DNA from 2 places in the Mesorhizobium sp. B2-1-1 genome. Region 1 is predicted to be linked to the other one. Evidence: riboswitches for the same ligand, from Rfam matches in the RefSeq annotation. Region 1 holds a riboswitch; the other holds the start of a gene.
The links. A riboswitch is a leader RNA that binds a small molecule or an ion and turns the genes downstream of it on or off. The one in region 1 is predicted to bind cobalamin.
Positions count from the first base shown of each region.

Region 2: it holds a riboswitch for cobalamin, as region 1 does, so the genes downstream of both, FJ972_RS15340 (CbtB domain-containing protein) here and FJ972_RS20725 (ABC transporter ATP-binding protein) in region 1, are expected to answer to the same signal.

Region 1 is NZ_CP083954.1:4,207,315-4,210,713, forward strand. It holds gene FJ972_RS20720 (ABC transporter substrate-binding protein) at 1-423, opposite strand, end outside; gene FJ972_RS20725 (ABC transporter ATP-binding protein) at 463-1,251, opposite strand; cobalamin riboswitch at 1,508-1,717, opposite strand; gene FJ972_RS20730 (LacI family DNA-binding transcriptional regulator) at 1,780-2,805, opposite strand; gene FJ972_RS20735 (Gfo/Idh/MocA family protein) at 2,987-3,399, shown strand, end outside.
Region 2 is NZ_CP083954.1:3,130,110-3,133,508, forward strand. It holds gene FJ972_RS15330 (MFS transporter) at 1-276, shown strand, start outside; gene FJ972_RS15335 (aromatic ring-hydroxylating oxygenase subunit alpha) at 280-1,449, opposite strand; cobalamin riboswitch at 1,584-1,780, shown strand; gene FJ972_RS15340 (CbtB domain-containing protein) at 1,816-1,995, shown strand; gene FJ972_RS15345 (CbtA family protein) at 2,011-2,808, shown strand; gene cobU (bifunctional adenosylcobinamide kinase/adenosylcobinamide-phosphate guanylyltransferase) at 2,801-3,316, shown strand; gene cobO (cob(I)yrinic acid a,c-diamide adenosyltransferase) at 3,318-3,399, shown strand, end outside.

The sequences.
Region 1 (3,399 bases):
GTCGAGATGGACGCAGCTTTCCGTCAGCACCAGGGTCTTGATGCCGTGTTGCGCCAGCGTATCGGGCGTCACCTCGCCGCCCGGCTTCATGCCGTAGTACCAACCGGCGAAGAAGAAGTCGGGCTCGACAGCGACCAGGTTTTCCAGCGTCGGATATTTGGGCGCCAGTTCCGGGATCGAGCCTTGCTCGGCCTTAAATTCGGGGCCGACCTTGTACCATCCGGTGATGCCGGTCAGGCCGACGATCGACGGCTGCAGCTTCAGGGCGAAGGCCATCTCGGCCATGTTGAGATCGTGAATGACAGCGCGCTTTGGAGGCGCGTCGAAGGTCAGCGACTTGCCGCAGCTGTCGACCGTCACCGGAAAGGCGAAGGCCGTAGAGGCCAGCAGGGAGAAGGCAAGAGATACGGCAAGGCGTTTCACGGATGTTGCTCCTTCGTTGCACGGGAATTGGATCTGCGCTCACGAAGATGGCGCGGCACGGTTCGGAACCTCGAACACCATCAGCTCGCGGTCCTCCGTCGGGTGGCGCAACCTAAAGACGTCGACACCGAAGATCTCGCGGATCAGCTGCTGAGTGAGTGCTTCGCGTGGCGGCGCCAGCACATGCAACCGGCCATGGCTCATCACCGCGACCCTGGTGGCGAAAGGCGTCACCAGCGCCAGATCGTGCAGCACCGCGATCACGGTCATGCCGAGGCCTGCAACCAGTTCGAGCAACTCGCTGCGCGCCCGCGGGTCGAGATGGTTGGTCGGCTCGTCGAGGAACAGGATCTTCGGCTCCTGTGCGATGGCGCGGGCAAGCTGGGCGCGCTGGCGCTCGCCGCCCGACAGCGAGCCGATGGTGCGGCCAAGCAGCGGCAACAGCCCGGTCCGGCGCAGCGCCTCGACGACAATGTCGCGTTCCTCGCTCCTGTGCCTGCGGCCGGTATGCGGAACCCGGCCGAGCTCGACATAATCGATCACCGCCAGCCGTGGATCCGGTTGATCGGTCTGGCCGACGACGGCGATGTGCAGCGCCCGCTCGGCGGTCGAAATCCTGTCCAGCAGGCGCCCGGTGAGCTTCACTTCGCCCGAACTCGGCCGCAGCATGCCCGACAGCATGCGCAGCAATGTCGTCTTGCCGGCGCCGTTGGGACCGATGATGGCGAGACGGTCGCCCGCCGCCACCGAAAGGCTGACCGGATGCACCAGATGCAGGCCATCCGCCGCCGCGGCCAGGTCGCGGGCCTCGAGAAGCGGCGCGGTCATGGGCAATTCCTTGCAGGGCCTGCCGGAATACGGGCCAGCGTCTTGCTTGCCAATCCTGCCGGACGCTGGCCTGAATTCACCTCGGTGGCGATATCGCGGCAAAGCGTGCACACGATGATGCGATGCATGGGAATGCAGTGAATGCGATCGATGGAGCCGTCCAACTTCCGTCACTTTCAAAAATGGCGACGGAAGGAAGCTGGCTTGAACCGGTCGACAAGACCGAACCCCGCGTCTCCTCCCGGCACACCCCGTCCGGTCAACCCATGCAGATGGCAGGTCTCCTGGCTCGCGGGTCGTTGCGCCATCCTGCCTTCCCAGCCTTGCCGGCCAGTGGCTTCTCGGATTTTGCTAGCCGCTTACAGTTGCGGGGGCAGCCATGGCTTCGACCCGAAAATCGGGCCTCACCATGTTCCCTTTTCACCCCTCGCCTTGCGGCGCGGGGACCATCACGAGTCGCAGCCTAGGATGCAGGCAGCGTCGAGGCAAGGTCGATGCATGTTCTGTTATAACGATACAAACGTGTGGTCAATCACTATCGCGCGCCACCAGTTCCAGCGGCCAGACCTCGCGAATGATCTCTGGCCCTTTCGCGCCGGCGAAAGCCGGGAGCGAGGCGAGCAGGATTTCGCCGAGCCGCCGCCCCATCGGGTCAAGGCTCGGACGAAAGCCGGTCAGCGCCGGCGAGAAATAACGGCAGAGCGGCGTGTCGACGATGACGATCACCGCGACATCCTGCCCGGGCTTGATCCCCATTTCGGCGAGCGCTTTGCAGCCGCCGAGCGCCATCGAGTCGTTGTTGAAGATAATCGCGGTCGGCGGATCCTTCGACCGCATGACTTGCGGTGTCACCGCGTAGCCACCGGCTTCGTTGATAAAACCGTCCACAATCAGGCCGGGATCGACTTCGATGCCGTGCCGCCGCAGCGCCTTGCAATAACCCTCCAGAAACAGATAACCGAAATTCAGGTCAAGCGACGGCCGGATGGCGGCGATGCGGCGGTGGCCACGCGCAACCAGCCGGTCGACCGCATCGGCGCCCGCCTTCTCGAAATCCAGATCCAGAGAGGGATAGCTGTCGTCGCCGGACCGGCTTCGGCCGAGCGTCGCGAAGGGAAAGCCGGCCTTGCTCAGATAGTCGATGCGATCGTCCTCGCGCCGCGTCCAGGCCAGTACGACGGCATCGGCACGACGCGTCTCGACGACGCGGCGCAGCCGCTCCTGTTGATAATCCGCCGGCGCGCCCATGACGATGATCAGGTCCAGCCCGCACTCGGCCAATGTCGCTTGCAGTCCGGTGAGGAACGGAATGAAGAACGGCTCGCCATACTGCTGGTCGCCCGGATGCGGCTGCAGCATGAAAGCCACGGCATGGGTGGTGCCGCGGCGTAGGTTCCTGCCCGAGTGGTTCGGTGAATAATTGAGCTTCCGGGCCGCCTCGAGCACGCGCTGGCGTGTCTCGGCGTTCACGTCGGCGCGCCCGTTAAGCGCGCGCGAGACTGTACCGATCGAAATGTTCAGGTGCCGCGCAAGATCGTGAATGCTGGACGCCAAGACCTCCCCCTCCTGCTTCTGGCTAGCACCAGCCGGTCGTGCGGCCAAGGCGTTTCAGAGCCGACGGTACAAATCCGATTGACAATATATGCCATCGGGTGTGTCATCGTAAACGTTTACGGAAGTCATTTACGGACTGCCGTGGGTGCCAGCCAGGAGGGGTTGGCCGGAGGAGCGCTGGATGATGCACGTCGTCCTGGTCGGGTGCGGAGCCATGAGCAAAACCTGGCTCGAGGCCATCAGCCAATCCCCTGCCGTCAAGATCGTCGGTCTCGTCGACCTCGACGCCGACAGGGCGCGCCAGCGGGCACGCGAATACGACCTCGCTGGGGTCGCGATCGGGACCGATCTCGACGTCGTTCTCTCCCAGACCAGACCCGATGCGGTGTTCGACGTGGTCGTGCCTGCCGCCCGTCGCGCCGTGGCGAATTCGGCCTTTGCCCATGGCTGTCATCTGTTGACGGAAAAGCCGCTGGCCGACAGCCCGGACAATGCGCGCGCCATCATCGACGATGCGCGGCGCGCGCGACGCGTCCATGCCGTGGTGCAGAACCGCCGCTACGTCGCCAACGTCCGGCGCATCCGGCGCTTCCT
Region 2 (3,399 bases), 1.1 Mb from region 1:
CTCGTCACCGGCGCCTTCCTGCTGTGCGGCGCCTTCTTCACCATCGCGCTCGACGCGCTGGGCTCGACCGCCTTCATGCGCTCGGTCCGCTCTTATGAGCGGGCGCAGATGGCTGCGGTCTACCGCACTTATCTCGACTTTTCCGAACTGACGCCGCCGCTGGTCTACTCGGTGGTGCTGGCCTTTTTCGGACTGGGCTCGGTTTTCGTCACGCTCGGCCTGCTTGCGGCGGTCTGCGGTTATGTCACCTGGCGGTATCTGCCGAAGTCGCTGTGAAGCTTACGGCACAAGCGCAGCATGTCGTTCGCGTACCCAATCGTGGAAGCGGTGGAGGTCGTACTCCTCCGGCATCAGCACGCCGGCCTTATGGCGCATGGAGCGCAGCCCTTTCTGGTTGACCTCGCAGATCGCGGCATCCTCCTCCAGCACCTGGGTGCCGAATCCGACGATGTTGTCGATGTCGGTGGCGGCGAGCGCGTCGGGCGCGAACAGCCATTCGGCGGTCAATTCGGTCTGCTCGGGGCCAAGCGGCACCAGCCGTACGGACCTGACATAGTCGACGTGGCCGACGATGAACATCGAGGGCAGGCTGGTGGCGTAGGTCTGGCCGGCGGCGCGCTCGGCCGGCGTCAGGCCCGAAAAGACCGGCCCATGCGCCTGGCCGTCACGTGACCATGTTTCGGCACCCGCCCGCAGCCCGCCGGAAAATTCCGGCGCGTCATTGTCGGCATGGCGGGTCCATTCGGGGTCGTCATGCCGGCCCATCAGGCCGCGGCCGTAGATCGGCACCAGCCGCGACAGGTCCTTGTGGACGCCGGGGCAATGCAGGCATTCGTTGAAGTTTTCCCAGAAGATCTTCCAGTTGCAGTTCATCACCTTGCGCAGCACATGGCCCGATACCAGCGATTCCAGCGGCCAGTTGCCGAGATCGCCGGAGGCCGGGTCGAAGGATGAGTGCGCCGAGCCGGCGGCATCTTCCGCGAGATTGACGAAGACGAAGCCGCGCCAGACCGACAGCGCGACGCGATAGAGCGGATGGTCCGCCTTGTCGAAACCTTCGGGCAGCGTTTTCGATGGCACGCGCACGAGCTCGCCGCGCAGCGAATAGGACCATGCGTGGTAGGGGCAGGTGATCAGCCGCGCCCTCAGCCGCCCCTCGCGTTCCTGGCAAAGCTGCGAGCCGCGATGCCGGCAGGTGTTGTGGAAGGCGCGCAGTTCGCCGGTATCGTCACGCAGCACGACGATCTCCTGGCTGCCGACACGGAAGGTGCGGAAAGCCAGCGGTTGGGCGAGATCAGCTTCACGGCAGACGAGCAGCCAGTTCCTGTACCAGATGGCGTCGAGGTCGCGCTGGTAGGCCGCCGCATCCCAATAGGCCGAGGACGGCAATGTCGGCTCGGCCCGGGTGAGGCCGTTATAGGGGGCGTGCTGGCTCTGGACGGGCTGCATGGCTGGCCTCCTGTGAGGATGGCAGCCGACACCCGGCCACGGAAATTGTCAATTGCAGCGGAGCAAGCGGCCGGACGGCGCTAAAGCGCTTGTCGCCGTCGGAATTTGGTTTGCCGGATGCGGCGATTTTCCCTATAGTCACCTTCGTCGTCGGTTCCGATTGGAGCCAAGAGGGAATGCGGTGCGGGCAGATTTGTTGCCCAATGCCGTGGCTGCCCCCGCAACTGTGTGCGGTAGTCCTCTCCATATGCCACTGAAGATTTTCTTCGGGAAGGTGGGGAAGGGCGCTGATCCGCGAGCCAGGAGACCTGCCGGCGACAGGAAACTGACTTCGATGCCCTCGGGTGGAGGGTGAAAGGACAAGACATGAATACCGCTTCCGTCTCCCTCGGCGCCTCCATCTCCTCGCAGTCGCGCCTCCTGCAGCTCGCGCTCGCGGCGCTGCTCGGCGTTTTCGTCGTAGGCTTTGTCGGTTTCTCGCATATCGACGCGGTCCACAATGCCGCGCACGACTATCGCCACTCGATGGCGTTTCCCTGCCACTGATAGGGATTTGACATCATGAACCTGTTTCGCAACGTCGTGTTCATCGCGGCGATCGCAGGGCTCGTGGCAGGTGTCGTTCTCGCCTGCATGCAGGCCTATGCCACCGTGCCGTTGATCCTGAAGGCGGAAGTCTACGAACAGGCCGGCGGCGGCCACCACCACGACCATACCGCACCGGCCCCGACCGACAACAACGCCATGAACTCTGCCGCCCCGGCGGGCAATGCCATGAGCTCCGCCGCGCCGGCAGCCGCTGAAGCTGTTCCGGCTGAAGAGGAAGGCTGGGCGCCGGCCGACGGCTTCGAGCGCTTCGCCTTCAGCGTGCTTGCCAACATCGTCACCGGCATCGGCTTCGCGCTGGTCCTGGTCGCGGTTTCGGAATTCGCCGGCGGCATCGGCAACTGGCGCCAGGGCGTGTTCTGGGGACTGGCCGGCTTTGCCGTGTTCACGCTGGCGCCGGGCCTCGGCCTGCCGCCGGAACTGCCGGCCATGCCTGCCGCCGAGCTTCTGCCACGCCAGATCTGGTGGACGGCGACGGTGGCGGCGACGGCGATCGGCCTTGCCCTGATCGCCTTCCCCAAATCACTGCCGCTGGCGATTCTGGGCGTGGTGTTGATCGTCGCGCCGCATATTGTCGGCGCGCCGCAGCCGGACAGTTTCGAGACGCCGATTCCGGAAGGCCTGCACCATCAGTTCGTGGTGGCGGTAACCGTAACCAACCTGGTGTTCTGGCTCGTGCTCGGCGCTGTCGTCGGCGTGGTGCGCGGACGCTTCACCGGCAGCGCGACGAGCCTGCGCGACAGCTTTGCCTGATCGCGGAAGACTGACCTTCATCATCGGCGGTGCGCGCTCCGGCAAGAGCGCGCACGCCGAAACGCTGATGACGGCCTTGCCTTCGCCATGGACCTACATCGCCACGGCGCAAGCCTATGACGACGAGATGCGGCAGCGCATCGCGTTGCACCGGTCGCGGCGCGGCGAGGGCTGGACGACCATCGATGCACCGCTTGGCCTTGTCGGTGCACTCGAGGCCCTACCGGAGGACCAGCCGGTCCTTGTCGACTGCCTGACGCTCTGGCTGACCAATCACATGCTGGCCGATCATGATGTAGAGGCCGAATGTCGGCGGCTGGCTGACATGCTGTCGCGGCCGCGCGGACCCTGGTTCGTGGTATCCAACGAGGTCGGGCAAGGCATCGTGCCCGACAATGCGCTGGGGCGCCGGTTCCGCGACGCCGCCGGCCGGCTCAACCAGCAGGTCGCGGCGATTGCCGAGACCGTGCTTTTGATGGTGGCGGGGCTGCCGCTCAAGGTGAAGTGACATGACCGACATCGACGAAAAGGACGAAGAGCGCCACCGCGCCAAGATGGCCAAGCGCAAGGCGGTCCAAGACGCCGAGGTGG